DNA from 3 places in the Mesorhizobium sp. M2A.F.Ca.ET.043.02.1.1 genome. Region 1 is predicted to be linked to each of the others. Evidence: riboswitches for the same ligand, from Rfam matches in the RefSeq annotation. Region 1 holds a riboswitch; each other region holds the start of a gene.
The links. Region 1 has a riboswitch for cobalamin ahead of EJ068_RS03435 (DUF1636 family protein). Riboswitches for the same ligand answer to the same signal wherever they lie in the genome.

Region 1 (10,003 bases):
CCTCGAGATCGAAGATGATGAACAGGATCGACACCAGGTAGAAGCGGATGTCGAACTTCATGCGGGCGTCGTCGAACGAGTTGAACCCGCATTCATAGGCGGAAAGCTTTTCCGGATCGGGATTGCGATAGGCCACCAGGAAGGGGGCAATGATGAGCGCCAGACCCACGATCATCGCCACGGCGATGAACAGCACGATAGGCAGATATGAACTCAGGAGTGCGCTCATGCGGCGGCTTTCCTTCGGCGGGGTAGTTCACTTTGATTACAGCAACGAACTCTAATGCGGAAGCGTGACAGTTTAACCGCTGAACCGTTTTAAGGGAGCCCATGCTGCAACGCGGCGAGGGTTAGCGCAGCGGTTTCGGTGACGCAAGTCAAACCTTGTTCAAATCGCGGCCCTGGACGCCATATCGGAAGAAACTGGTCCGATCCGCTCCTGTTTGATTTCCTTCGCTTTTTACTCCACTTTTCTCTCCTGACATATCTCCCGCCATTTGCCTGCTAGCATGGCCGGAATCACCGGCTAAAAACCAACGGACGATCGGGGCAAGGACAGCTTGATGAAGGAGAAGATCTCGCTCGCCATGGCCAGGCGCATTGCGCTTGGATCACAGGGGTTCAACGACCCTCGTCCCGCAGGGGTTCCGGATCGCCGGCACCTTGCGCGCGTGCTTTCGCGAACCGGCCTGTTGCAGATCGATTCCGTCAGCGCCGTGGTGCGCGCTCATTATATGCCGCTCTATTCCCGCCTCGGCCCCTACCCGCTTGCGCTGCTCGACAACGCCGCGGTCACCCGCAAGCGCGCGGTCTTTGAATATTGGGCGCATGAGGCGTCGTTCCTGCCTGTCGAGACCTACCCCTTGCTGCGCTGGCGCATGCAGCGCGCCGAGCAGGGCGAGGAGATGTATCTCGGCCTGGCCAAATGGGGCCGTGAGCGCAAGGAAATGATCGACGAGATCTATAGAGAGGTCGCCGATCGCGGGCCGATCGCCGCCTCCGACATCGAGGGCCACAAGGGCAATGGCGGCTGGTGGGGCTGGAGCGAGGCCAAGCACGCCTTCGAATGGCTGTTCTGGGCCGGGCGCATCACCACCGCCTACCGGCGCGGTTTCGAGCGCTATTACGACCTGCCCGAGCGCGTTTTGCCGCAGGCCGTGCTCGACCTGCCGGTGCCCTCGGTCGAGGACGCGCATCGCGAATTGCTGCGTATCTCGGCCCGCGCCCACGGCATCGCCAGCTATGGCGACCTGCGCGACTATTTTCGCCTGGCCCCCGGGGATACGAAGGACCGCATCGAGGAACTGGTCGAAGCCGGTGAATTGCTGCCGGTGAAGGTCGAGGGCTGGGATAAGCCCGCCTATCTTCACCCCGACGCCCGAATCCCGCGCAGGATCGAGGCGCGCGCCCTGCTCGCCCCCTTCGATCCCGTGGTTTTCGAACGCACGCGCACCGAAAAGCTCTTCAATTTCCGCTACCGCATCGAGATCTACACGCCGGCCGAAAAGCGCCAATACGGCTACTACGTGCTGCCCTTCCTGCTCGGCGACCGCATCGTCGCCCGCGTCGACCTGAGGGCCGACCGGCCTGCGAGCATCTTGCGCGTCCACGCCGCCTATGCCGAGGCCGGCGCGCCACCCGAGACGGCAGCCCAACTCTTCGAGGAGCTGAAGCAGATGCAGGGCTGGCTCGGCCTTGAGGCGATCGAAGTGACGCCGGCCGGCGACCTCGGACCGGCGCTGGCCGACATCGCAGTGTCGTAGCCGCGCGTTGACAGGCGCCTAGCCGTAAGCCTAAATCCTGACCCAGACGGTCTTCTCCCGGCAAAGGGAGGAGCCAAGAGGGAATGCGGTGCGGGCCAAAAGCCCAAATCCGCGGCTGTCCCCGCAACTGTGAGCGACGAGCCCCGGCCGAAAACCACTGGGATGTTCCCGGGAAGGCGGCATCTGAGGCGACGACCCGCGAGCCAGGAGACCTGCCGTCTGAGACTTTAAGTATCCGAATGCCCGGCGGGTTTTCCGGGCAAGGAGCCTGGTTTTGGATCGCAACGGCAGTTTCCCGGCAAACATCGCGGACATTTCGTCCGAGCCCGACGCGTCAGACGGCGTGACCGTCATCGTCTGCTCATCCTGCCGCGACGAGACCGGCTCGGACGCGCATCCGCGCGCCGGCGCGCTGCTGGCCGAAGACACGCGCCGCGCCGTATCGGGCGAGAACATCCGCATCCGCACCGTCGAATGCCTTGGCAACTGCAAGCGTCGGCTGAGCGCCGCGCTGTTGCGCGACGGCTGCTGGAGCTACGTCTTCGGCGATCTGGAAACGACCAGCGGCGCCGACCTCGTCGCCGGCGCAAAGCTCTTCGCCACTTCGACCGACGGCCTGATCCCCTGGCGCGGCCGGCCTGATTCCCTCAAACGCGGCCTGGTTGCCCGCATCCCTCCCCTCGACATGCTGAAGGACTGACCATGAACGCTTCCGTTTTCCGCGTGCCCTGCACCGTCGTCACCGGCTTCCTCGGCGCCGGCAAGACGACGCTGATCCGCAACCTGCTCGAGAACGCCAAGGGCAAGCGGCTGGCAATCATCGTCAACGAGTTCGGCGATGTCGGCATCGACGGCGAGATCCTGAAGGGCTGCGGCGTCGACACCTGCCCGGAGGAAAACATCGTCGAGCTCGCCAATGGCTGCATCTGCTGCACCGTCGCCGACGACTTCGTGCCGGCGCTCGACCAGATCCTGTCTCGCACGCCGAAGGTCGACCACATCCTGATCGAGACCTCCGGCCTCGCTCTGCCGAAGCCGCTTGTGCAGGCTTTTCAGTGGCCGACGGTGAAGAGCCGCGTGACGGTTGACGGCGTCGTTGCCGTGGTCGACGGCCCGGCGCTGGCCGACGGCCGAGTTGCCTCCGACATGGATGCGCTGCAGGCGCAGCGCGCCGCCGACGACTCGCTCGACCATGACGACCCGGTCGAGGAGGTGTTCGAGGACCAGATTGCCTGCGCCGACCTGATCATCCTGTCGAAGAGCGACCTGATGGATGCGGCGGGCTCTGAGCGCGCCAACGCCGTCATCGGCGAGCATGTGGCGCGCGCCGTGAAAATCGTGCCGACCGCGCAGGGCAAGGTCGATCCTTCGGTACTGCTCGGCCTCGGCCTCGCCGTCGAGGACGACATTGAGAACCGCAAGACCCATCACGACGACGAGCTCGACCACGAGCATGACGATTTCGATTCCTTCGTCATCGACATCCCGTCGATTGCCAATCCGGACGAGTTGGCAAAGCGCGTCGCCCTTGCCGCAGAGCAGGAAAATGTGTTGCGCGTCAAAGGCTTCGTCGAGGTCGGCGGCAAGCCGATGCGGCTTCTGCTCCAGGCCGTCGGCCCGCGCGTCAACCATTATTACGACCGCGCTTGGACAGCCGAAGACGAACGCCGCTCGCGGCTTGTCGTCATCGGCCTCAAGGGGCTGAACCGCCCGGCGATCGAGCGTATCCTCGCCGGCTGAGGGAAATCCGGACTGCGATGCATATCCTCGCCACAACATCCGCTTCGCTCGACGATCTCGCCGAGCCGATCGACCTCAGGCAGACGCCTGCGGATGTCGTGGCGCTGTCCTTCACCGACAGCGACCTCGCCGGCCTGGCCGCTGCTTGGAAGGCCGATGCCGCGCGGCTGCCCTCGATGCGGCTGGCGGCTCTTCGCGATCTTCGCCACCCGATGTCGGTCGATCTCTGGATCGACAGTGTCGCCCGCCACGCCAGGGTCGTCCTCGTCCGCATCCTCGGCGGCTATGACTGGTGGCGCTATGGTTGCGACCAGCTCGCCGCGGTGGCGCGCGAGCGCGGCATCAAGCTCGCGCTACTGCCCGGCGAAAGTCATGACGAGGACCAGCGCCTGATCCAAGGCTCGACCCTGCCGCGTGCGGAGCTGGACGCCCTGCTCGGCTATTTCCGCGAAGGCGGGCCGGCCAATATGAGCGCACTGGTGCGGAGGCTGGCGCGGCTTGCGGGAGCGGATGCGGCGGTTGCCGAGCCGGTCGGCGTGCCGAAGGCTGGGTTTTATCAGCCGGGAGTTGGTGTCGTTGAGAAGCCGGACTTTTCAGAGGTCGGCGATCCTTCGCTCCCCTCTCTGTCCTGCCGGACATCTCCCCCTCAAGGGGGGAGATCAGCCGTCGTCGACCCTGGCGCGTTTTCTTCAAGGGCGTCAAAAGAGCCATCTGCAACGTCTGCGATTGGCGAAACCAACGACGACAGCTCAATCTCCCCCCTTGAGGGGGAGATGTCCGGCAGGACAGAGAGGGGGGCGACGGAACTCGACGCTGGTAAGCTCAGCCCGATTGTCCCCATCCTCTTCTACCGCTCGATGCTGCTGGCGGCAGACGTAGCACCGATCGACGCTCTCGCGGAGGCGTTGAAGCTACAAGGCCTGACGCCCGTGCCGATCTTCGTCTCCAGCCTGAAAGACCCGGCGTCGCTCGCCTTCGTCGAAACCGCCCTCGCCTCGCTGCACCCCGCCGCCATCATTACCGCCACCGCGTTCGCATCCGGGGCGGAGCCCGGCGCCGAGACCCTGTTCGACCGCGCCGGCGTGCCGATCTTCCAGGTCATCGTCGCCACGACGCGCCGCGAGGTCTGGGAAAACAACCAGCGTGGCCTGGCGCCCGCCGATCTTGCCATGCATGTCGTCCTGCCCGAGCTCGACGGCCGCATCCTGGCCGGCGCCATCTCCTTCAAGGGCGAGATCGAGGCCGATCCGGCACTGGCCTTTCGCGCCTTTGCCAACCGGCCGGAAATGGCACGCGTGGCGCAGGTCGCCAAGCGGATCGCGGCGTTTATCCGCCTGCAGAGGACCAAGCGGGCCGAGCGCAAGCTGGCGATCCTGATCCCCGACTATCCGAGCGCGCCAGGGCGGACCGGCTATGCGGTCGGGCTTGATGTGCCCTCCAGTGTGCTTGCGATGCTGCATGACCTGAAGGAACAGGGCTATGCGGTTGAAGGGATTCCGCAATCGCCGCGGGCGTTGTTGGATGCGCTGGAGGTGGGTGGCCACGGGTTAAGTTCAAAAGACTACCTGCGCTTGTCCGCTGAACTGCCGGAAGGCGCGCGTGATGCAGTCAGGGCTGCCTGGGGCAACGCGGAAGACCAGATAGGGCTGCGCGAGGCCCCCCTCTCTGTCCTGCCGGACATCTCCCCCTCAGGGGGGGAGATTGGCAGCTCCGCCGCCGGCTCTCCCCTTGCTAGGCCGAAAATTGGCGAAAGCCGAGCGCAAAAAATAATCTCCCCCCTTGAGGGGGAGATGTCCGGCAGGACAGAGAAGGGGGCGACGGAACGCCTGCCTTTGAAGGCTGCCGCCCCGCAACACTTCCGTTTCCGCGCCGCCACCTTCGGCAACATCACCGTGGCACTGGCCCCCGACCGGGGTCGCTCGGCCGACCGCCGCGCTGACTACCACGACCCAACCCTGCCTCCCCGCCACGAGCTGATCGCCTTCGGGCTCTGGCTGCAGAAATCGCTCGGCGTCCACGCCATCGTCCATGTCGGCGCGCATGGCACGCTGGAATGGCTGCCGGGCAAGACGGTCGCGCTCTCCGACACCTGTTTCCCCGAGATCGTCACCGGCTCGCTGCCGGTCATCTATGCCTTCATCGTCTCCAATCCCGGCGAAGCGGCGCAGGCCAAGCGCCGCATTTCCGCCGTCACGCTGGGCCATCTGCCCCCGCCCTTGACCGGCGCCGGCCTCGACGAGGCCCAACAGAGGCTGGAACGGCTGGTAGACGAATATGCCCAGGCCGATGGGCTCGACCGCCGCCGCCGCGACCGACTTGCAAAGCTGATCGTCGAGACGGCGCGGAAGACCGGGCTTGCCTCGGAAGCCGGCATCGCCAAGACCGATCAACCCGACGAAGCGCTGCGCCGCATCGATGCCTGGCTCTGCGACCTCAAGGATTTCGCCGTCAAGGACGGGCTGCATGTCTATGGCCGCGCGCCGGAGGATGAAGCCGATCCGCTGCGCCGGCAAAGCGCGGCGGTCGAAAAAACTAACCTGCTCGCCGCGCTCGACGGCCGCCACATCAAGGCCGGCCCTGCCGGTGTGCCGGCGCGGGGCCGCTCCGATGTGCTCCCCACCGGCCGCAACCTCTTCACCTCCGATCCGCGCACCATGCCGACGCCGACCGCCTATGATCTCGGCCAGGCGGCGGCTGAGGAAGTGGTGCGCAGCTACATGCAGAGCCATGGCGACTGGCCGCGCTCGCTGGTCATCGACCTCTGGGGCTCGGCCTCGCTGCGCACCGGCGGCGAGGAGATCGCGCAAGGCCTGGCGCTGATGGGCTGCCGGCCGCAATGGGATGCCGCCACCGGCCGCGTCACCGGCATCGAGGTGCTGCCGCCGGGCGCGCTCGGCCGCCCGCGCGTAGACGTCACCTGGCGCATCTCCGGGCTGTTCCGCGACATGTTCCCGACACAGATCGCGCTTATCGACGCCGCCGCCAATGCCGTCGCCGGCCGCGACGAGGACGATACGGAGAACCCGCTCGCCGCCGCGACACGCGCTCATGGCAAGATCGCCCCGCGCATCTTTGGCACGTCGCCCGGCACCTATGGCGCCGGCGTCGAGGATTTGCTGTCGCGCTGCGAATGGGGCGTGCGCGAGGAGATCGGCCGGGCCTATCTGGAGGCCACCTCGCACGCCTACGGCGGCGCCGACGGCGAGGCGATTGCGGCGCCCGGCGCCTTCGAGGGCCGCGTCGCCGAGGCCGACCTGCTCGTTCACACCGGCGACGATCCGGGCCGCGATATCCTCGAAGGCTCGGCCGATGTCGCCTTCATCGGCGGCTTTTCGGCGGCGCTTGCCGCGCTTGGCCGCAACGCCGACGTTATTGTGCTCGACACCACCGACCCGCAGAAGCCGAAGCCGCGCTCGGTCGGCGAAGCGGTTTCGCGCGTGGTGCGGGCCCGCGCCGTCAACCCGCGCTTCATCGCCGGCCAGATGCGCCACGGCCCGCGCGGCGCCTCGGAATTCGCCGAAACAGTCGACCGCCTGGTCGGCTTCGCCGAAACCACCCATGCCATTTCCGGCGCGCTGATCGAGGCCGTCTACAACGCCTATGTCAGCGATCCGGACGTTCGCGCCTTCCTGCTGCGCGAGAACCCGGCGGCGGCGAAAGTTATCGCCGAGCGCTTTCTCGCTGCCCGGCGGCGAGGCCTCTGGCATCCGCTCAGGAATTCCATCGACGACGATCTCGCTGCCTTGATCGCCGAAGCCGAAACAAACGAGGTGGCGGCATGAACGCCTTTTCGCGCCGCGGCGCCTGCCCTGCTCTCAGCGCGCCGATGCAGACTGGCGATGGGCTTTTGGTGCGGCTCAATCCAGTCACTGGAGGACTTGCGCCAAACTTGCTGATCCGATTAGGCGAATCCGCTCTGCGCCACGGCAACGGCATCATGGAAGTGACCGCGCGCGGCAGCCTGCAGATCCGCGGACTGAGCGCGGAAAGCGCCCGGATGCTGGCGGCTGAGGTGGATGCGCTTGGTATTGCGGTGCGCAGCGGCGTGCCCGTCGAGACGGGGCCGCTGGCGGGGATCGATCCGCAGGAGATTGCTGACCCGCGTCCGCTGGCGGAGCGGCTCAGGGCGGCGATCGAAGAAGCTGGGCTGACGGCAAGGCTGGGGCCGAAGGTATCGGTGGTTGTCGATGGCGGAGGACAGCTTACGATGGACGCTGTGGGGGCCGATGTAAGGCTTGAGGCGGTGCGGGCTGATGCGGGCATCCACTGGAGCGTGTCGGTTGCCGGAGATGGTCGGACTGCGAAGCTTCTGTCGACAGTTGATGCTGATGCGGCGCGCGACATTGCTGTGACGGCACTCCTGATGGTTGCTGAGAAAGGCCGTGAGGCGCATACCCGCGATCTCTCGGACAGACAGCTCAATTCGCTCGCAAGTTGGCACTCCGTCGCCCCCCTCTCTGTCCTGCCGGACATCTCCCCCTCAGGGGGGGAGATTGGCAGCTTTGCCGACGGCTCCCTCTCTGCAGCGAACCCGCACGTCTTCACGTCTGCGATTGGCGAAAGCCGCGGTGGCAAGGCAATCTCCCCCCTTGAGGGGGAGATGTCCGGCAGGACAGAGAGGGGGGCGACGGAACGCCAGCCGGCGGGAAGTCCCATCGACACCTTCAGTCTTCCGGGAGGCCACGCCCTCGGCATCGCCCTCCCCTACGGCAGCATGCCCGCTCAAAACCTCATCGACCTGGCAACACAAGCCACTAACCTCGGCGCCACCGAAATCCGCCTCGCCCCTGGCCGCGCCCTGCTTGTCCTCGGCCTCTCTCCGTCCGCCTGCACCTCGCTGCACGCCTCCGCCGCCACCCTCGGCTTCGTCACGTCCGCCACCGACCCCCGCACCCACATTGCCGCCTGCCCAGGCACGCCGGCCTGCGCCTCCGGCCGCATTGCCACCCGCGCCATCGCCGAGACGATCGCAAGAGAAAGCGCCGAACTCCTCGACACCTCGCTAACCCTCCATATTTCCGGCTGTGCCAAGGGCTGCGCGCATCCCGGCGCGGCGACACTCACCTTGGTCGGCGACGAAAACGGAGCCGGACTTGTCGTGAACGGGACGGCAAAGGCCCTTCCTGCCGGATACAGGCCGGGCTATGACGCCGGCCGCGGCATCGTCGGCATCCTTGCCGCGCTGCGGGCGCAAAGACACCAGGGCGAGACCGCCGCCGCTTGCCTCACAAGGCTTGGCGCCGCCAGCATCGCCGAACTCTATCGACGGAACCAGTGAATGGCCGCCTACGACTATATCCACGACGGCAACGCGATCTATGAGCGCTCTTTCGCCATCATCCGCGCCGAGGCGGACCTGTCGCGCTTCTCGGAAGCCGAAGCCGATGTCGCGATCCGCATGATCCATGCCTGCGGCCAGGTCGAAGCCGCCAGCCATTTTGTCTTCTCCAACGATTTCGTCACCGCCGCTCGCGCGGCCCTGGCCGCCGGCGCGCCGATCTTCTGCGATGCAGAGATGGTGGCGCATGGCGTCACCCGCGCCCGGCTGCCGGCCGGCAACGAGGTAATCTGCACGCTGCGCGACCCGCGCACGCATGACATCGCCAGAGAAATCGGCAACACCCGCTCAGCGGCGGCGATCGACCTCTGGGGCGAGCGCATGGCCGGCTCGGTCGTCGCCATCGGCAATGCGCCGACCGCGCTCTTCTATCTTTTGGAAAAACTGCGCGACGGCGCGCCAAAGCCGGCCGCGATCATCGGCATGCCGGTCGGCTTCGTCGGTGCCGCAGAATCGAAAGATGCGCTGGCCGAAAACGCCTACGGCGTGCCCTACGCCATTGTGCGCGGCAGGCTGGGCGGCAGCGCCATGACCGCCGCCGCGCTCAATTCATTGGCGAGGCCAGGCCTGTGAACGCGCCTGTTAAAGAAGGTTTGGCAAAAGGCCGTCTGGTCGGCGTCGGCACCGGCCCCGGCGACCCCGAGCTGCTGACGCTGAAGGCCGCGCGCGCGCTGGCCGAGGCCGATGTCGTCGCCTATTTCGCCAAGCGCGGCAACAACAGCAATGCGCGCGCGATCGTCGAGGCGCGTTTCCGGCCCGACATGGTCGAGCTGCCGCTGCTCTATCCGGTGACGACGGAAATCGACAAGGATCACGACGACTATCGCGCGCAGATCGCCGATTTCTACGAGCAGTCGGCCGAACAGGTCGCCGAGCATCTCGGCGCCGGCAGGATGGTGGCGGTGCTGTCGGAGGGCGATCCGCTCTTCTACGGCTCCTACATGCATCTGCATGTTCGCCTGGCGCATCGCTTCCCAACCGAGGTCATCCCCGGCATCACCGCCATGTCCGGCTGCTGGTCGGCCACAGACCTGCCGATCGTTCAGGGCGACGACGTGCTGACAGTGCTGCCGGGCACGATGAGCGAGTTCGAGCTGACCCGTCGCCTCGCCGATACCGATGCGGCCGTCATCATGAAGGTCGGCCGCAACCTGCCGAAGAT
Region 2 (10,003 bases), 3.0 Mb from region 1:
GGGCCTGGTCTGGTACTCGCCGGATAATTTCGATGAGGCCGGCTACAAGGTGCCGAAGACCCAGGAAGAGCTCGCTGATCTCGAAAAGAAGATCGTCGCCGACGGCGGCAAGCCATGGTGCATCGGGCTGGGTTCGGGCGGCGCCACGGGCTGGCCGGCGACCGACTGGGTCGAGGACATCATGCTGCGCACGCAGCCGCCGGAAGTCTACGACAAGTGGACGAAGAACGAAATCCCGTTCACCGACCCGGCCGTGGTCAACGCCATCGACATCTTCGGCAAGATCGCCACCGACGACAAGATGGTGGACGGCGGCGCCAAGGCGGTCGCGGCGACGGACTTCCGCGACAGTCCGAAGGGCCTCTTCACCGTGCCGCCCAAGTGCTACATGCACCATCAGGCGTCGTTCATTCCTTCCTTCTTCCCGGAGAACGTGAAGCTCGGCCAGGATGCGGACTTCTTCCCCTATCCGCCCTACGCCTCCAAGCCGGAGCTGGGCACGCCGCTGGAAGTGGCCGGAACGCTGGTGATGATCACCAAGGACTCCAAAGCCTCGCGCGAGTTCATCAAGTTCCTGCAGATGCCGCTCGCGCATGAATTGTGGATGGCGCAGAAGAGCTTCGTCACCCCGTTCAAGGCGGCCAACAAGGACGCCTATGGCAGCGACGCGCTGAAGAAGCAGGGCGAGATCCTCGTTGGAGCCACGACGGTGCGGTTCGACGGCTCCGACCTGATGCCCGGCAAGGTCGGCGCGGGCTCGTTCTGGACCGGCATGATCGACCTGGTCGGCGGTAAGTCCGCGCAGGACGTCGCCGCCGACATCCAGAAAAGCTGGGATGCCATCAAGTAGTCATCCGGCAAACAGGCCGCCGCGCGCGGCCTGATATTTTCCTCATCCTCCACCAGGATCCGGGCTACGGCCCGGATCCGACCGGCGGTCCACGCCGGAAGCCTTCGCGTTTCGATCGTTCCGAAAAACCGAAAATCGGTGCATCCGACCGCCAGCCCCGGCTGGCCGGTCATGCGCAGGGAGAGGGACCCATGGCGGCTCAGATTTTCTCGGCCATATTCGTCATCATCATCGGCGTCGGCGGCTGTGTCGCCTATTTCTGGGGCGCCAACAAACTGCTCGATCTCGTTTTCCCGTCGCGCGGCGTCTCAGGCGCGGCAGCCGTCGACAATCTGCGCCGCCAGGGCCTGGTGCGGCCCTGGCTGTTCGTCGGCCCGGCGATGATCATCCTCACCATCTATCTGATCTACCCGGTGATCGAGACGCTGCGGCTCTCCTTCCTCGATCGCGGCGGCGAGAATTTCGTCGGCCTCGCCAATTACGAGTGGGCGTTCGGCGACCACGATTTCCGCAACTCGATCCTCAACAACATCCTGTGGCTGGCGGTGGTGCCGGCGGCCTGCACCTTCCTCGGGCTGATCATAGCCGTGCTCACCGACAAGATCTGGTGGGGCACGATCGCCAAGAGCCTGATCTTCCTGCCGCTCGCCATCTCCTTCGTCGGCGCCAGCGTGATATGGAAGTTCATCTACGAGTACCGCGGCGAGGGCCAGGTGCAGATCGGCCTGCTCAACGCCATCATCCAGTATTTCGGCGGCCAGCCGCAGGTGTGGATATCGCTGCCGTTCTGGAACAATTTCTTCCTCATGGTGATCCTGATCTGGATCCAGACAGGGTTTGCGATGGTCATCCTGTCGTCGGCGCTGCGCGGCATCCCGGAAGAGACGCTCGAGGCTGCGGTCATCGACGGCGCCAACCCGTTCCAGATCTTCTGGAAAATCATGGTGCCGCAGATCTGGGGCACGATCGCGGTGGTGTGGACCACCATCACCATCCTGGTGCTGAAAGTGTTCGACATCGTGCTGACCATGACCAACGGCCAATGGAACAGCCAGGTGCTGGCCAATCTGATGTTCGACTGGATGTTCCGCGGCGGCGGCGATTTCGGCCGCGGCGCGACCATCGCCATCATCATCATGATCGCGGTCATCCCGATCATGGTCTGGAACATCCGCCAGGCCAACAAAGAGACGGGAGGGCATTGAGATGGCCGCGTCCACCGGAAAGTCGTTCGTCAGCCGCTTCGGCGTTCATATCGCCGTGCTGGTCTTCGTCGTCATCTGGACCATCCCCACGCTCGGCATTCTCGTCTCGTCGCTGCGCGACAAGGACCAGATCATCGCATCGGGCTGGTGGAATTCCTTCGCCAGCTCCAGCCAGACCGAGGCCGGGCGGCTGCCGGCCGCCTCGGCGCAGACGCAGAAGGACGGCAAATATGTCATCGAAGGCAACGTCTTCGGCGACGGCGCCAAGCGCGACATCAGCGCGTTTGGCGTCAAGGCGGCGGCGCCGACGCAATACAAGGCCGGCACGGCGGCTGATCTTGGCGACGGCGTCACCTTGCAGGTGAACGCGGATGGCAGCTTCGTGCTCGCCTCGCCGCAGGCATTCGAAGGCGATCGCGGCCAGCGCGTCTATTACGCCTCCTCGGCGCCGCCGAAATTCACCGCCGAGAACTACGATGCGGTGCTTTTTTCCGAAGGCATCGGCCGCTCGTTCATGAACTCGCTGACGGTGACCATTCCGGCAACGATCATCCCCATCCTGATCGCGGCCTTCGCGGCCTATGCGCTCGCCTGGATGCGCTTTCCCGGCCGGGCGGTGCTGATTGCCGTCATCATCGGCCTGCTGGTCGTGCCGCTGCAGATGTCGCTCATCCCGCTGCTCAAGCTCTATAACGGCGTCGGCACCTTCTTCGGCGTGCCGTCCAAGACCTATCTCGGCATCTGGCTGGCGCATACCGGCTTCGGCCTGCCTTTCGCCATCTATCTGCTGAGGAGCTACATCGCCGGCCTGCCGCGCGAGATCATGGAATCGGCGCGCATCGACGGCGCCAGCGATTTCGAGATCTTCGTCAAGATCGTGCTGCCGCTGTCGTTCCCGGTGCTTGCCTCCTTCGCCATCTTCCAGTTCCTATGGGTATGGAACGATCTGCTGGTGGCGATGGTTTTCCTCGGCACGGCGCCCGATCAGATCGTGCTGACGGCCAAGCTCAACGCGCTGCTCGGCTCACGCGGCGGCAATTGGGAGATCCTCACGACATCGGCATTCATCACCATCATCGTGCCGCTGATCGTGTTCTTCTCGCTGCAACGCTATTTCGTCCGCGGGCTGCTTGCCGGCTCGGTGAAAGGAGGTTGAAGACATGCAATCGGCTTTGAAGGCGACTTCGAGACCAGACCCTGCGATCGACCGCGACTGGTGGCGGGGCGCGGTGATCTATCAGATCTATCCGCGCTCCTACCAGGACTCCAACGACGACGGCATCGGCGATCTGAAGGGCATCGTTCAGCGTCTGCCCTACATCGCTTCGCTCGGCGTCGACGCCATCTGGATCTCGCCCTTCTTCAAATCGCCGATGAAGGATTTCGGCTATGACGTCTCGGATTACTGCGATGTCGACCCGATGTTCGGCACGCTCGCCGATTTCGACGCGCTGGTGGCGGAGGCCCATCGCTTGGGCCTCAAGGTGATGATCGACGAGGTGCTGTCGCACACCGCCGACATCCACCCGTGGTTCAAGGAAAGCCGCTCCAGCCGCAGCAATCCAAAGGCTGACTGGTATGTGTGGGCCGACGCCAAGCCGGACGGCACGCCGCCCAACAACTGGCTGTCGATCTTCGGCGGCTCGGCCTGGCAGTGGGACACCAGCCGCCAGCAATATTACATGCATAATTTCCTGGCCGAACAGCCCGACCTCAACTTCCACAATGGAGAAGTCCAGGACGCGCTGCTCGACATCACCCGCTTCTGGCTGGAACGCGGGGTCGACGGTTTTCGGCTCGACACGATCAACTTCTATTTCCACAGCCAGGGGCTGGAGGACAATCCGCCGCTGCCGCCGGAACAGCGCAACGACCAGACCGCACCCGCGGTCAATCCCTACAACTACCAGGACCATATCTACGACAAGAGTCGGCCGGAAAATCTCGGCTTCCTCGAGCGCTTCCGCGCGCTTCTGGACGAATATCCGGCACAGGCCGCCGTCGGCGAGGTCGGTGACTCTCAGCGCGGCCTGGAAGTGGTCGCCGCCTACACCGCCGACGGCAAGCGCGTGCACATGTGCTATTCCTTCGACTTCCTGGCGCCGGAAAAGATCAGCGCGGCGAAAGTGCGCGCGGTGCTGGAGGCCTTCGGCCGGGTCGCCAGCGACGGCTGGTCGTGCTGGGCTTTCTCCAACCATGACGTGATGCGGGTCGCCTCGCGCTGGGCCGCCAACGAGACGGACCCGACCGCCTATCTGAAGGTGATCTCGGCGCTTCTGATGTCGCTGCGCGGCTCGGTATGCATCTACCAGGGCGAGGAACTCGGCCTTGGCGAAGCGGAGCTGAAGTTCGAGGACCTGCAGGACCCCTATGGCATCCGCTTCTGGCCGGAGTTCAAGGGCCGCGACGGCTGCCGCACGCCGATGGTGTGGGAGGCCGCGGCCAAGAATGGCGGCTTCTCGACCGCCAAGCCCTGGCTGCCGGTGCCTGGCAGGCACCTGTCGCAGGCCGTCAACGTGCAGCAGGGCGACGCAAGCTCGCTGCTCGAGCATTACCGCCGCTTCCTCGCCTTCCGGCGCCAGCATCCGGCGCTGGGCAAGGGCGATATCGACTTCATCGAAAGCGATGGCGATACCGTCGCCTTCACGCGCCGCGAGGGCAATGAGCGGATCGTCTGCGCCTTCAACCTCGGCAGCAAGCCCGCCGAGGTCGATCTCGGCCAAGGCTCGCTGAAGCCCTTGCCCGGACATGGCTTTTCGGGACAGACTGGCAGCGGGCCGGTCCGCCTCGGCGGATACGGCGCCTGGTTCGGGCGCATCGACTGAACTTGCAGATAGAGATCAACGGAAGGAGAGAACCATGGCCGATGTCACGCTCAACCAGGTGAGGAAATCATACGGCAACCTCAATATTCTCCACGGCATCGACCTCGACATCAAATCGGGCGAGTTCATCGTCTTCGTCGGACCGTCGGGATGCGGCAAGTCGACCTTGCTGCGGTCGATCGCCGGGCTCGAGGAGATCACCGGGGGCGAACTGAAGATCGACGGCGAGGTGGTGAATGACGTGCCACCGTCGAAGCGGGGCATCGCCATGGTGTTCCAGTCCTATGCGCTCTATCCGCACATGACCGTCTACGACAACATGGCCTTCTCGATGAAGATCGGCAAGGAAAGCAAGGCCGAGATCGACAAGCGGGTGCGGCAGGCGGCGGAAATCCTGCAGCTCACCAAATATCTCGATCGCCTGCCCAAGGCGATGTCGGGCGGCCAGCGCCAACGCGTCGCCATTGGCCGCGCCATCGTGCGCAACCCGAAAGTGTTCCTGTTCGACGAGCCGCTGTCGAACCTCGACGCCGCATTGCGCGTCGCCACCCGCATCGAGATTGCCAAGCTCAAGGAATCGATGCCGAACACCACCATGATCTATGTGACGCACGACCAGGTCGAGGCGATGACGCTGGCGGACCGCATCGTGGTGCTGAAAGACGGGGTCGTCGAGCAGGTCGGCACGCCGATGGAACTCTACAAGCGCCCCGGCAATCTGTTCGTCGCCCAGTTCATCGGCTCGCCGGCGATGAACATATTGCCGGCAAAGATCGAGAAGGCCGGCAATCCGACCGTGCTCAGCCATGTCGGCGACCGCAAGGCGACGGTACCGATCGCGACGCCTGCCTCGGCGAATGGCGCGGCGGTGAGCTTCGGCGTGCGGCCGGAGGATCTCGCGATCGCCACCGGTTCCGATTACCTGTTCGAGGGCAAGGTCGACTATATCGAGCAGCTCGGCGAGGTTCAGCTCGTCTATATCGATATCGGCCGCGCAGACCTGCCCCTGGTCGCCAAGCTGCCGGGCAATGTCGAGGTCAAGCGCGGTGAGACACTGCGGCTCAACGCAAGCGCCGGCGATCTGCATATTTTCGACGCCGACGGCCATTCCTTCACGCTGCATCGCGAAGAAGCGAAGGCGGCCTGAGCGCAGAGCCGCTGCGGCAAAGAAAAAGCGGCGGGCCTCGGCCCGCCGCTCCTATTTCAAATCACGGTCGGCTGTTAACGATTGCCGAAGTGGTCGCGGTCGCTGCCCTGCTGCGGAGCTGACTTCTGCCCGTCGCGCGACGAATTCAGCAGCTTGTAGACCGGCGAGTCGTTGCCGATCGACGAGGTGCGGGTCGTATCCACGGCGGGAGCCGGCTGGTTGACGCCGCTGTTGCCGTAATTGTCGCTGCCCGCAAAAGCAGCCGAGGAAACGGCCATGAGAGCCGCGGTGGCAAGAATGATCTTTTTCATCTCAGTACTCCTGAATTTCCTGATCCGACCGAGGCGACGGGCAAACCCGTCGCCGTTCGAAGTCGGCTGTTAGTTGTTACCGAAAAGGTTGCGGTCGGCGCCCGTGGTGACAGGCTTCTGTTCAGTCGGTTCGGACTTGCGGACCGAGGCCGTGTAAGAAGAGTCGACCGTGGCGGCCGGCGGGTTGGCAGCCTGCGCGTTGTAATTGTCGCTACCGGCAAAGGCGCTGCCGGAAATTGCCAGAAGGGCGGCGGCAGTGAGAACAATCTTTTTCATTTTTGCTACTCCAGTATCTTTATTCAGTCCGTCTAGCGGCGTGTCTTGGGAATGAAATCGCGTCGTTCGGACAGCGCTGATTTGGGTGAGCCGATCGCCGGATTCCAATCACGAAGTTTTTTCGTCTGGACTATGAATCCGCATCTTGAAGTTTTCATAAGCATGCCTATGACCATATTTTTATCGAATTTAATCAATGACTTATGTGAGTTCGGCAGTTGGCTCACCAAGTGTGTCGGAGCGCCAACGTTCACAACGTTCTGCACGCACCGTCAACAGAAACGAACCGTTCGGTTCGATTTTAGAATCTGCTAATAGTCACTTTTTGATACTGTTAACCATCGGAGCCCTCGCGAATCTCGTTCAGGGAGCGCCTCCGGAGCCGGAGGGCGTGGCGAAAGAGACGAGGCTCAGCACCATGAATACGCCGCCCATTGTCGCGCCGTATGGATGCGATGTCGTTTTCATGCCGACGGGAAACCGGCCGTCGTGGTTAGATCAGGCCATCTCAGGTGCCGCTTCGTCGCGATGAGGCGGAGAATTGGGAAGCCGGTCGAAATCCGGCGCTGCCCCCGCAACGGTGGTGGAGTGAGGTCGCAACGGGAGACCACTGGGCCATGGGCCTGGGAAGGTGTTGCGACCGCCCGCGAGGGCAACTCCAAAGCCCGGAAACCAGCCAGAGACATTTTGAACTCGACTGATCGCGGTGGGCGGTCAAGAGGCGGACGGCGCGTGCCCGGCCCTGCCGGTGGCGGTCGTTCTTCTCCATCACCACCAGTTCAGTCCTTGATGCGAGGACAGGACATGGATGCGCGCAACGACATGCTGAGGCTCCTGCAGAGCCGCAAGCAGGGCTACTCGCTTGAGCAGCCCTTCTACACCGATCCCGATTATTTCAAGCTCGATATGGAGCTGATCTGGCATCGTGACTGGTTGTTCATCGGCCATGATTGCGAGCTGCCGAAACCAGGCAGCTACATCACCGTTCAGATCGGCGATTATCCGGTGGTGCTGGTCCGCGACCAGAAGGGAAGGATCAACGCTTTCCACAACTCCTGCCGGCATCGCGGCAGCCGCGTGTGCAACACCGACAAGGGCACCGCCGCCAAGCTGGTCTGTCCCTACCATCAGTGGACTTACGAGCTCGACGGGCGGCTGCTATTTGCCCGCCAGATGGCGGAAGGGTTCGACAAAAGCCAGTTCGGCCTGAAGCCGGTCGCCTGCGAGAGCGTCGGCGGCTACATCTTCATCTGCCTGGCAAAGGAGCCCGCCGACTTCGCGCCGATGCGCGCCATGATCGAACCCTATCTCCTGCCGCACCGGCTGAGCGAGGCGAAGGTCGCATTCGAATCGACGATCGTCGAAAAGGGTAACTGGAAGCTCGTCTGGGAAAACAACCGCGAGTGCTATCATTGCGCCGGCAACCATCCAGAACTGTGCAAGACTTTCCCGGAAGCGCCGACGGTGACAGGTGTGCAAGGCGCCGACAGCGATCCGGAAATGCTTGCGCACTGGGCGAAATGCGAGGCGGCGGGTCTGCCGAGCCGGTTCCGGATCGATCCGGCCGGGCAATACCGCGCAACGCGCGCGCCGCTGCTGCGCGACGCCGTCAGCTACACGATGAGCGGCAAGCGCGCCGTGACGAAAAACCTGTCCGCCGGGGTCGCCGCCGACCGCATCGGCACGTTGATGCACTACCATTACCCGACCACGTGGAACCACATCCTCATCGATCACGCCGTCACCTTCCGCGTGCTGCCGATCAGCGCCACCGAGACCGCGGTGACGACGAAATGGCTGGTCCACAAGGACGCAGTGGAAGGCGTCGACTACGATCTGGCAGAGCTCACCCATGTCTGGACCGAGACCAACGATCAGGACCGCCGCATCGTCGAGGAAAACGCGCTCGGCATCCTGTCACCGGCTTACGAGCCTGGTCCCTATTCCGAGTTGCATGAGGGCGGTGTCATCCAGTTCGTCGAGTGGTACGCCTCCTTCATCGGTCCGCGCCTTGCCGAAGGCGGTCGCCCGGCGTTGCGCAGCGTCGCCTGAAGGCTAAGGAGATGAACGCGATGACGGATCTCGGCCTCTATCGCCATCTCGACGAGATGGCGCCCTGGAACGACAGGCTGCAGGTGCTGGAAGTGATCGGCGTCAGCGACGAGGCGCCGCAGGTGAAGACGTTCACATTCCGCTCCGACAATCAGACCTGGTTCCGCTACAAACCCGGGCAGTTCGTGACGCTGGAATTGCCGACGGCCGACGGGCCGCTGATGCGGACCTACACGCTGTCGTCCTCGCCGTCGCGGCCGTTCTCGATCGCGGTGACGGTGAAAGCGCGAGCCGACAGCGTCGGCACGCGCTGGATGTTCGACAATCTGAAGCCCGGCGTCCATGTGAAGGCCTATGGGCCGACCGGCGATTTCTCGCTGCACAGCCATCCGGCGGCCAAATATCTGTTCATTTCGGCCGGTTCCGGCGTCACGCCGATGATGTCGATGCTGCGCTGGCTGAACGACTGCGCGCCCTGGACCGATGTCGGTTTCGTCAATTGCGCGCGGCGGCCGGAAGAGATCATCTTCCGCAAGGAGCTCGAACTGCTCGGCAGCCGCATGCCCGGCCTGTCGCTCGGCTTCATGATCGAGGAGCGGTCGAGCCGCGAGGGCTGGTTCGGCCATATGGGCCGCATCGACGCGATCCGGCTGCCGCTTCTGGCACCCGATTTCCGCGAGCGGGAAATCTTCTGCTGCGGGCCCGACCCCTTCATGCGCGCCGTGCGCCAGATGCTGGAGGCCGCCGGCTTCGACATGAGCCGCTACCATCAGGAGAGCTTCGCGGCGCCGGCCGTGGAAGAAGTCCCGGCGCCGTTCGCGATGCCGGCCGGCGACGAAGCCAAGCCGCTCGCCGAGGCGGTGACGCCGGTCCGCTTTTCGCTTTCAAACGTCGGTGCGGAATGCGTCCCCGGACAGACCGTGCTGCAGACGGCGCGCGCTTCGGGCGTCAGGATCCCGGCGGCCTGCGAGTTCGGTCTCTGCGGCACCTGCAAGGTGAAAAAGGTCTCCGGCGAGGTTTCGATGAGCCACAATGGCGGCATTCTCGATCACGAGATCGATGACGGCTATATCCTGGCCTGCTGTTCGAGGCCGTTGTCGGCGCTGGACATCGAGGCCTGAAGGCTTGTCGGTCGAGGCAAGGGCCGTTGCGGGAACACCCTCGCCGGCCGCTGTCCTGCCGAACAGAAGTTCAGTGCCCGGAGGCGTCTCGTGGCGAAGGCTCGCCGAGCAATCGGCGCGCCGGATCAGGATGATTTTCCGTTGAATCGCCATCCTGATCCAGCTCTTTGTTGGAGCATGATCTCTTCCGAAAACCGGTTCCCACTTTCCGGGATC
Region 3 (10,003 bases), 1.7 Mb from region 1:
CGATGGCAAGCACGATGCCCGCAAGCACCAGCGCCACGCCCAGCGCCTGCCAGCGGCTGATGGTTTCTCCGAGCACGAGATAGCCGAGCGCCAGGGCAAATGGCGAGGTGAGCGAGAAGAGCAGCGCCGTGATCCGCGGGCCGACCGAATAGATAGTGGCGAAATAGGTGGTGCTGGCGATGCTGATGCCGGCGAAGCTCGATCCGGCGAGCAGCCAGAATTCCCTCCCTCCGATCGTTTGCCAGCCGCCGATCGCCAGCGACACCGAGCCGGTCATCACGAAGGTGGCGAGCATCTGCCAGCGGGCAAGCTGGAGCAGGGGAACGCGCCCCTTGAGCTCGCTGAGGAACATGGAGCTCAGCGCGCTGCACAAGACGGCGGTAACGGCAAGGGCTTCGGAAAGGAGCATGGCTGCTGGCGGTTGCGGCGATTCCACCCAGGATTGGGCAGGCGCCGATGCTTACGCCAGCTCGCCGCAATGCGCCAGCCGGACCGGCGGCCGCAGGGGCATGCACCGAGATATCAAGTCGAGGACAATGGCGGGCTTGGCCCGAACACGGGAGCGACGGGGCGGGTGCCCCGCCGCTTCCAGGGTGTCGTTCCCGGCAAAGGGCGATACGGACGGTCTATTGCATGGCTGCGGGGTTCATCCACAGGAACTCCCAGACATTGCCATCCGGGTCTTCTATGTGACGGTTGAACATGAAGCCGAGATCCTGTGCCGGGTTGGGATCGGCGCGGCCGCCCGCTGCAACACCTTTCTCGATGACCGCGTTGACCGCGTCCTTGCTGTCGACGGTCAGCGCGATCAGCATTTGGCTCTCGCGCTTGGCATCGCCTATCGCACGGGCTGTGAACTGGCTGTAGTGCTGGTGCGTCAGCAACATGACCCCGATCGAATCGGAGAACATGATCGAGCTGGCCTGGTCGTTCGAGAACTGCGGGTTGAGCGTGCCGCCGATCGCGAGATAAAACTTGGTCGCTGGCTGCAGATCGCGCACCGGCAGATTGAGGAATAGCATTTGGGTCATCGGGTTGAAACCTCCGTTTCATTGACGGGTACTAGTCAGTCTAGTACCGTCTCGATGGCTATCATACGGGAACGGTACCGTCTAGTACTGATAGAGGGGCGCTATGAAAATTGCTGTTGAGACCAGATCGGCCCGTAAGGATCGTGAGATCATCGAGGCGGCGACCGCCGCCTTCATCGCCAAGGGCTACGATGGGACCAGCATGGAGGAGATCGCCACCAGGGCGAGCGCTTCGAAGCAGACTGTCTACAAGCATTTCACGGACAAGGAGACGCTTTTCACCGAAGTCGTGGAGTCCACCGCTTCTCAGGTCAACGACGTTGTCGAGTCCGTGACGATGCTGCTTTCCGAGGCAAAATTCCTGGAGGGCGGCCTGCAGCAGCTTGCCCGGCGATTGACCACGACGCTGATGAACGACGAGTTGCTGAAGCTCCGGCGTCTGATTATCGCCAATGCCGATCGAATGCCGCAGCTTGGCCGTAGCTGGTACGACAAAGGTTTTGAGCGCATGCTTGCCTCGGTGGCGGAGTGCTTTGAAAAGCTAACCAGCCGAGGCTTGTTGCAGACCGGCGATCCCCGTTTGGCGGCCAGCCATTTCTTTGGAATGCTGCTTTGGATTCCGATGAACGAAGCGATGTTCACCGGAAGCAACCCGCGCTCGAAAGCCGACCTTGAGCGCCACGCCGATGCCTCGGTCGAAGCGTTCCTTGCCGCCTATGGGGCACGCTCGAAGTAGTCGCGCCGCCTGGCACGATCTGCGCGGCGCAACGAGCCGCGTTATGTCGCCTGGTCTCGTAGGAGGTCGGCCGGCCTCAGTCAGTTAAGCAGCGCCTGAGAGTCCAACGCGATCGGCTAGGGGACGCCGGAGGGAAAGCGAATGGCTACTATCGTACTCTTTCACTCGGTGTTGGGCCTTCGGGCGGTGGAACAGCAAGCCGCTGAGAGAATGCGAGGCGCCGGCCATTGTTGTGACGCCGGACCTGTACGCGGGATTTACGGCGCCGTCGGTCGACGAAGGGCTTGACCTGATGGGCAAGGTCGGGTCGGAAACCATCTGCGGCCGTGCCAGGGCAGCGCTCCTCCAGACTTCTCGAGACGCGGTGCTCGCTGGCCATTCGATGGGAGCTGGGGTGGTCAGTGCCGTTTGGCCAGAAAGAATCGCTGCCGCGGGCGTTGTGCTGCTGCATGGCCTTGCCGATATTCCCACAAATGTTCGTCGACACATTCCGGTCGCGGTCCACGTCGCCGACCCGGATGCGTTTGCGCTGCCTGAACAAGTTGCCGGCTGGTCGGCGGCGGCAAAGCGCAGCCAAGTCAAGGCGGAGATTTTCACCTATCCGTGGATCGGCCATTTCTACACCGATCGAGCGCTGCCGGACTACGATGCGGCCGCAGCCGAACTGAGTTGGTCGCGCGTTCTGGCTTTCCTGGAAACGATCGCACGAAAGACTTGAAACGGTTCGGTGATACTGTGAGACGCTGAATCGTTCTAGACTGTGCCGGCCCGCGGCGAGGGCAAACGGAAGATCGACCACGCAGCCGTCATCAGCGCCGCCATCGTGACCAGCAGCGCCGCCAGGCTGGGCAGGTGGAAGACCATGTCCCGCCATCTGGGCTCGATCACCGCGCCGGTGCTGAAGGCCTCGCCGCTGAACTGGCACAGGATCCAGGATGCGCCGCTGCGCACCATGTCGGCGTCGATGTCGGAGATCAGCGCCTTCGCCTGGCGCTCGGCTGCTGGCATCGTCGCCATATGGGCGAGCAGCGCCTTGGCGGTGGCAAGATAGGCGTGGCTGCATTCGTTGAACGGGCTTTCCTCGTCGCCGAGGCTTCCCGGCATCAGGCCCCAGAGGCAGTAGGTGAATTGCAGATTGCCGTGATTGTAGAGCCGCCTGAAGCTCGGATTGGTCACGGTCTGGCGTTGGGCAAGGTCGAGGATGTCGCCGCGATAGCGCGCCATCACCGCCATCTGGCCGTGGGTGAGGCTGGGGATCTGCATGCCCGGGGGAGGCGGGGCCGAGGAGCCACTATGCGCCTGCGCCGAGGCAGCCGCCAGCAGGGCGAGCAGCACTGCAACCGAGCAATTCCAGGAAAAGTGTGCCGCGGTTTTCCGTCCGGAATTGCGAGAAAACAAAAGACCAAAGCGGCTCAGCGGTCGTGTCGACCGTTGAGCCGCTTTGGCCGCCAGGGCAAAGAACCTTGGCGGCCAGCGCATGGGTTTCAGGCGTAGCGGCGGGCGCGCTGGTCGCGCATCGCGACCACGCGTTCGGCAACCGCGCCGAAGCCGAGCCCGACGACGGTCCACAGCACCAGCTGGATGCCGAGCGAGGCGACGCGGAACTGCCACAGCACCGTCGCCGAGAAGTTCTCCGGCACTTCGTTGATGTCGGGCAGGGCCGCCTTCACCAGCGCGAAGACGACGAGGAAGGCAAGCCCAGCCACGATCGAGGCATTCCAGGCGCCGAGCTTGCTCCATAGCCGCTGCGCCAGGCCCACCGCCGCCACCATCGCGGCGATCGAGATGACGATCATGATGAAGAACAGTTCGGTGCGGTAGGCGATGGTTTCGGGATTGCCGACCGCGGGCGGGTTCGCGGGGTATTTGAGGCTCGGAACCACGATCACGGCAAGGAAGCCGAGCAGCGCCAGCAGCGCCGAGGTGCCGCGCGGGCCGAGCGAGCCCAGCCGGCCATAGGCATAGGCGAAGACCAGCGAGAACAGCCCGCCAAGCGCCGCGCCATAGACCAGCACGCCGGTCGCGAGACCGATGCCTGCCTGCGTGACGCGGCTGACCATCTCGGGCTCCGGCGCCTCGCCGGCGGCCTGCGCCTGCTGTTCCTCGAAGGCGATCGCCTTGTCGACCTGCGGCTCGCCATAGACGCGGGCGAAGGCGAACGCCAGAATCCCCGCCACCAGCCCGACAAGCATGCCGCGCAGCAAAAGTTTTCCGACCATGTCAGAGTCCCTTCAAGCAATTTCCCGGAAAAATTGAGCGTTTTCCGCCCGGAATTGCATTAGGCCAAATCTCAGAACGGCATCAGCGATGCCGAAGCCGCTCCAGAGCAATTCCAGGTAAAGTGTGCAACGGTTTTCCGTCCGGAATTGCGCGTCAGACCAAAACCTAGGACGGTTCAGCCTTCGCTGAACCGCTCCTAATGGCAGGGGAAGCCGAGCAGGTGGCGGCCGTCATGCACGAATTCATGCACCATCGTGCCGCGGATCAGCGAGGTCGCGCCTTCTTCCGCGCCGACGAAATAGATCATCAACATCAGCATCAGGCCGGCGAAGATTGCCCAGGGCAGAAGCTCGCGGACGGGAATCGCAACCGGGCCGTAGGTCGGGGCGAAGGTGGTGTCGGACATTTTGACCTCCTGTGGGATGCTGCGTCCCGTTGATCCAACTGTGCTGCGGGATAAGGCCTGACTTTCGGCTGGTGCCGATCACAGTGGCGCGACCGTGCCGGACTCGCACCGGCTTCCAATCCCGTATAGCGCTAAAACACTTGTCAGCACTTCGTTCGCCTGTCAACGACATGTAATGGCCAACGCGGCTTCGCCTGGCCGAAATTTCACTGGACCACGGAGTTTTGGATGTTCGCCCGCCTGACGATGATCGCAAGCGGCGCGACGCAGGCCGCGCGCAAGGGCCGCTTTCCGACGGACGAGGCGCCGGAGCCGAGCGCCCTCGATCGCGCCGGCGCGATCGCTTCGTCGCTGCGCCGGGCCGACCGCGTCTGGACAAGTCCGGCGCTTGCCGCGCGCAGGACGGCCGAGGCGCTTGGCCTTGACGCGACCGTCGAGCCGCTGCTTGCCGAGCAGGATTTCGCGCGCTGGGCCGGCAAAAGCTTCGAGGAGGTGCAGGCCGAGGACCCGGCAGGCATGGCCGCCTGGTTTGCCGATCCGGACGCCGCACCCCATGGCGGCGAATCGCTTGCCGCCGTCGCCCGGCGGGGTGCCGCGCTGATGGAGCGGCTGGCCGGCGAGGGGGGCGGCCACACCGTCGCGCTCACCCATGCCGTGCCGATCCGCGCCGCCATCGTGCATGTGCTAGGCGCGCCGCTCTCCTCGGTCTGGAAGATCGACATCGAGCCGCTGTCGCTCACCGAGTTCCGCAACGACGGCCGCCGCTGGGTGCTGCACGCGAGCGGGGTCGCCGGCGCGAGATAGCGCCGGAAACAGCTTTTCTGCTGATGGGCCGCGGTGCAGACGAATCCTGCTGTTTCAGCAACCGCTAACGGAACGGAAACGCCTTGCTGCTATGGTGCTGCCCAGTGGCGAGGAGAGCCTTGCCTTAGGAGCCGCCGGATATGGCCAATTATCCCGAGACCGAGCGCCGTCTTCATGCGCGCGAATTCGTGCTCAAGGAAGCCACGATCATTGCCGGTGCCGTCAGGATCGGCTGCTCGGTCAGGAATCAGCACGAGCAGGGCGCGGAGTTGCGCGTCGCCGCCGATACGGAGATCCCGGAACGCTTCCTGCTCGAGGTCCCAGCCGACGATATGACCTATCGCGCCTTGGTGCGGTGGCGGCGCAACGACCGCATCGGCGTGGCGCTCTACAGCAACGCGCCGAAGGACTGACGCGGTTCTCAGCAATTCGCGACTTGATCCTGTCCGGACGGCATGCAACCCGGCACATCGGGAACGCAACCGTGGCGCGTGCGTTCATGAGGGCCGATCAATTGGGATTCGCGCATGAGCAGGACAGCCGTTTGGGTGACGCTGATCGCTATCATTCTCGTGGGCCTCTATTTGTTGCAGCACAATGGCATGATCAGATTCTAAAGCACGGCGGCGCTCTGCGCCGTTCGCCGGGTCAGCAGCAGCTGTTCTCTCCGCAGCACGGCTTGCCCGCGGCCGCCTGTTCCTTCAGCCAGCGGTCACGCGGCTTGCAGCTCGCTGGCCGTGGCGAAAGCACGACCTCGATGGCGCCGCCAACGACGCTTGGCTGGGCCGCGCGGTGCAGTTCCATCGGGCGGACGCCGTCGCTGACCTCGAAGGTCAGCTTTGCCGACTGGTCGAGGGCCACGTGATCCGAGGCCTTGCGGATGATCGCCGCGAACTTGCCGGCCGGCATATGGACCGGCCCGCCTTCGTCCACGTCCCATAGCTGGACGAAGATCTCCGACCATGATTCCGGATTGGCCTCGCAATCCAGCGCCGAGAACTGGCCCGCCTTCACCTCGGTGACATGATAGCCTGGCTTAACCGGCTGCCCGTCATAGCGGAACACCAGCGGCCTGTCCTTGTAGTCGGCCAGCGCGCCCAGCAGGTCGCCGATGGTCAGGTCGGAGGGGTCGATCGGGGCGGCGTTTTTATGATTGTCAGAAGACAGCATGTCGGCTATTCCTCATTTCAATATTTCAAGGATTATCGAAACGTGGATGAACGTCAAGCCCTGATCGCCTTTGGCGCGCTGTCGCAGGAAACCCGCCTGCGCCTGCTGCGCCTGTTGGTCGTTGCCGGACCGGAAGGCATTTCCGCCGGCTCGCTCGCCGAACAGGTGGAGGTCTCGCCCTCCAATGTCAGCTTCCACCTCAAGGAACTGGAACGGTCCGGCCTCGTCACCGCGCGGCGTGATGCCCGCTCGATCGTCTACAGCGCCGAGTACGACGCGCTGTCCGGCCTGATCCGTTTCCTGATGGAGGATTGCTGCTCGGGCCGCCCGGAGATCTGCGCGCTGGCGCTTGCCGCGCCTTGCTGCCGGCCGGGCGAGGGGACCACGCAATGACTGCCGCGCCCTTGGCCCAGCATGGCAAACCGATGAGCGGCTTCGATCCATTGCGCCGGTTCGTCGCCGAAGCCCTGGGCACCGGACTGCTGGTGGCGACGGTCGTCGGTTCCGGCATCATGGCCGAGACGCTGACGCACGACACCGCGCTGGCGCTGCTCGGCAACACGCTCGCGACCGGCGCCATGCTGGTGGTGTTGATCACCATCCTCGGTCCGATCTCCGGCGCGCATTTCAATCCCGCGGTTTCGCTGGTGTTCTGCCTCAACCGGTCTCTGCCTGCCCGCGATCTCCCTGCCTATATCGCCGCGCAATTCGCCGGCGGCGTCGCCGGCACCATCGCCGCGCATCTCATGTTCGCCCTGCCGGTTCTGGAGGTCGCGACGAAGCCGCGGACCGGGCCGGCGCAGTGGTTTTCCGAAGGCGTCGCGGCGTTCGGCCTTGTCGTCGTCATTCTCGCCGGCCTGCGCTTCGAGCGGCGGACCGTGCCGTGGCTGGTCGGGCTCTATATCACGGCGGCCTATTGGTTCACCGCGTCCACGTCCTTCGCCAATCCTGCGGTTGCCGTTGCGCGGTCGCTCACCAACAGCTTCTCCGGCATCAGGCCGGTCGATCTGCCGGGCTTCATCGTCGCCGAGCTGCTAGGCGCCCTGATCGCGCTTGCGCTGATGGGCTGGCTCCTCAAGCCCGAAACCGTTCAGCAATCCCATCCCCTGAAAGCAGAACCATGACGGTCACGATTTACCACAATCCCGCTTGCGGCACCTCGCGCAACACGCTCGCCATGATCCGCGCCAGCGGCGAGGAGCCCGTGGTGATCGAATATCTGAAGACGCCGCCGAGCCGCGAGCGGCTGCTCGAACTGATCGCGGCGATGGGGATCACACCCCGCCAGTTGCTCCGGGAGAAGGGCACGCCTTACGACGAGCTCGGTCTCGCCGGCCCGAAATGGAGCGACGAGGAACTGATCGATTTCATGCTCGCCCATCCGATCCTCATCAACCGGCCGATCGTCGAGACGCCCAAGGGCACGAGGCTCTGCCGGCCGTCGGAAGCTGTGCTGCCGCTGCTGGACAATCCGGTGTGCGAATTCGTCAAGGAAGATGGCGAGAAAATACGTCCATCGCTTAGGGCGTCAGGTGCTTCATGAAGTAGATGGACGCCCTTGGTTTGCCGAACGGGTCGACGAAATGATGCGGCACGACGCCGACTTGCCGCCAGTTCATGCGCCGATAGAGCCGCTCGCTCGCTCCGCCCTCGGCGGTGTCGAGAAGGAGAAGGGTGCGCTTTCTCGACCTGGCTTCGTCTTCCACCGATGCCATGAGCGCTGAACCGATGCCTTGTCGCTGGAAATCTCGATGCACGAGCAGCATGTAAACCTCCGCCCGGTGCAGCGCATTCGGTTCCGGCGACAGATAGAGCTGGACGGTGCCGACGAGATTGTCCTCGACATAGGCGCAGATGAGGAGACGTTCCCCGTTCGTCAGCGAGGGGAAGATGCCTTGCCAATAGGACCGGGCTTGGTCGACGTCGAACGGCAGTACGAAGCCGACGAGCGCCCCGTCCTCGATGCTCTGCATCAAGAGCCCGGCGAGGGCGTCGAGTCGCGCCGTTGCTCCGGCCTCGTCGATTACCGCGATACGCATGTGCGCTCCCCTTCGAGGCTCGATAAATAGTGGGCTTTGAGCGATCCGTGAAGATTGAAGCGCCTGCGCCCGTCCCCCGCAACCGCCACGTTCTCGTCACGGCCCTCGGAATCACGCAGATCATCGCCTGGGGATCGTCCTACTATCTGCCCGCGGTCCTTGCCGCGCCGATTGCAAAAGATACCGGCTGGTCGCTCGCATCGGTCGTTGGCGGGTTGTCCTGCGGACTGCTGCTTGCCGGGCTTGTGTCCCCCATCACGGGCCGGCTGATCCAGCGCCATGGCGGCCGTCCGGTGCTTGCCGCCGGCTCGCTGCTGCTGGCGGCCGCGCATTCGTTGCTGGCGATGGCAACCGCCTATCCGCTTTACCTGGTTGCCTGGCTGCTGATGGGCCTCGGCATGTCGAGCAGTCTCTACGACGCCGGCTTCGCCACGCTGGGGCGGCTCTATGGTCAGGCAGCACGCAGCGCCATCACCAACCTGACGCTCTTCGGTGGTTTCGCCAGCACTGTCTGCTGGCCGCTCAGCGCGTTCCTTGTCGAGCATGGCGGATGGCGCATCGCCTGCCTTTCCTATGCCGCGATCCATCTGGCGATCTGCCTGCCGCTCCACCTTTGGGTGATACCGCCGCCTCCACCCGCGGCGCCCGCTCCGGTGAGAGGCGAGTCGAAAGAGGCATCCGCCACGGGCAGGACGCGGGCACGCTTCATTCTGCTTGCCTCCATCCTGACATTGGCCGCGATGATCGCATCCACGCTCTCCGTCCACCTGCTGACGCTGCTGCAATTGCGCGGCGTCGGCCTGGCGGCGGCAGTCGGTCTTGGCGCCCTGGTCGGTCCGTCACAGGTCGGCGCGCGCGTGGCCGAGTTGCTGATCGGCCGCAACCGGCATCATCCGATCTGGACGATGCTGGCGTCCGTATCGCTGCTCGCGGCCGGGATCTGGCTGCTTCTGGTGGGCCACGCATTCATCGCGCTCGCCCTGATCCTCTACGGCGCGGGCAACGGCATCCACACGATCGCACGCGGCGCGCTGCCGCTGGTGCTGTTCGATCCGCAGCAATACGCCGTCCTGATGGGCAAGCTCGCAACGCCGAGCCTCATCATCCAGGCGGCAGCTCCTTCCATCGGAGCGCTGCTTCTGGGCATGGGCGGCGGCAATCTCGTCCTGACCACGCTGGCGCTCGCGGCGACGCTGAATGTGGGGCTCTCTATCTGCTTGCTTGCGGCCGTGGGCCGCTGATCCTCGGATCGGTTTGACGCCCGACGAAATCGCCGAATCTGTCGCGGATATCCGCTTTCAGGCGGCTCCGGACGGACGCCGCCGCACATCTTTTGGCGAATTACGCCAATGCATGTCGCTCAATGCGCCGTGGTTTCGGCTGAGCGACATGCATCAAACAAGGCTTAACTGCGGGTAACGAATCTGAACGATTGCGAGGCGCTCAGAAACGGTAATTCACGAAGGCCTTGAGCGTGTGGAAAGCCACGTCGTCCTTGACTGTCAACCCTTCGCCATTGTCGAGTATCTGCTTCGAGCCAAGGTCGACATAGGCATACTCCGTGCCGAAGGAGATGCGATCGGTGATGGCGTGCTCG

Region 2: it holds a riboswitch for cobalamin, as region 1 does, so the genes downstream of both, EJ068_RS17755 (aromatic ring-hydroxylating dioxygenase subunit alpha) here and EJ068_RS03435 (DUF1636 family protein) in region 1, are expected to answer to the same signal.
Region 3: it holds a riboswitch for cobalamin, as region 1 does, so the genes downstream of both, EJ068_RS27525 (CbtB domain-containing protein) here and EJ068_RS03435 (DUF1636 family protein) in region 1, are expected to answer to the same signal.

What each region holds. Positions count from the first base shown of each region.
Region 1 is NZ_CP034445.1:723,130-733,132, forward strand. Features, by position in the region: gene EJ068_RS03425 (NADH-quinone oxidoreductase subunit A) at 1-229, opposite strand, end outside; gene EJ068_RS03430 (winged helix-turn-helix domain-containing protein) at 564-1,763, shown strand; cobalamin riboswitch at 1,794-1,998, shown strand; gene EJ068_RS03435 (DUF1636 family protein) at 2,038-2,463, shown strand; gene cobW (cobalamin biosynthesis protein CobW) at 2,466-3,503, shown strand; gene EJ068_RS03445 (cobaltochelatase subunit CobN) at 3,521-7,285, shown strand; gene cobG (precorrin-3B synthase) at 7,282-8,781, shown strand; gene EJ068_RS03455 (precorrin-8X methylmutase) at 8,782-9,414, shown strand; gene EJ068_RS03460 (precorrin-2 C(20)-methyltransferase) at 9,411-10,003, shown strand, end outside.
Region 2 is NZ_CP034445.1:3,693,736-3,703,738, reverse strand. Features, by position in the region: gene EJ068_RS17790 (ABC transporter substrate-binding protein) at 1-850, shown strand, start outside; gene EJ068_RS17785 (sugar ABC transporter permease) at 1,042-2,055, shown strand; gene EJ068_RS17780 (carbohydrate ABC transporter permease) at 2,057-3,211, shown strand; gene EJ068_RS17775 (alpha-glucosidase) at 3,216-4,880, shown strand; gene ugpC (sn-glycerol-3-phosphate ABC transporter ATP-binding protein UgpC) at 4,915-6,027, shown strand; gene EJ068_RS17765 (DUF680 domain-containing protein) at 6,102-6,338, opposite strand; gene EJ068_RS17760 (DUF680 domain-containing protein) at 6,408-6,614, opposite strand; cobalamin riboswitch at 7,108-7,310, shown strand; gene EJ068_RS17755 (aromatic ring-hydroxylating dioxygenase subunit alpha) at 7,419-8,666, shown strand; gene EJ068_RS17750 (hybrid-cluster NAD(P)-dependent oxidoreductase) at 8,687-9,787, shown strand; gene EJ068_RS32690 (hypothetical protein) at 9,878-10,003, shown strand, end outside.
Region 3 is NZ_CP034445.1:5,771,839-5,781,841, forward strand. Features, by position in the region: gene EJ068_RS27495 (DMT family transporter) at 1-409, opposite strand, end outside; gene EJ068_RS27500 (VOC family protein) at 627-1,031, opposite strand; gene EJ068_RS27505 (TetR/AcrR family transcriptional regulator) at 1,135-1,767, shown strand; gene EJ068_RS27510 (dienelactone hydrolase family protein) at 2,000-2,485, shown strand; gene EJ068_RS27515 (hypothetical protein) at 2,521-3,102, opposite strand; gene EJ068_RS27520 (CbtA family protein) at 3,252-3,986, opposite strand; gene EJ068_RS27525 (CbtB domain-containing protein) at 4,184-4,393, opposite strand; adenosylcobalamin (AdoCbl) riboswitch at 4,440-4,517, opposite strand; gene EJ068_RS27530 (histidine phosphatase family protein) at 4,622-5,197, shown strand; gene EJ068_RS27535 (PilZ domain-containing protein) at 5,338-5,610, shown strand; gene EJ068_RS27540 (DUF6428 family protein) at 5,846-6,367, opposite strand; gene EJ068_RS27545 (metalloregulator ArsR/SmtB family transcription factor) at 6,410-6,760, shown strand; gene EJ068_RS27550 (MIP/aquaporin family protein) at 6,793-7,491, shown strand; gene arsC (arsenate reductase (glutaredoxin)) at 7,488-7,910, shown strand; gene EJ068_RS27560 (GNAT family N-acetyltransferase) at 7,888-8,406, opposite strand; gene EJ068_RS27565 (MFS transporter) at 8,454-9,647, shown strand; gene EJ068_RS27570 (outer membrane beta-barrel protein) at 9,850-10,003, opposite strand, start outside.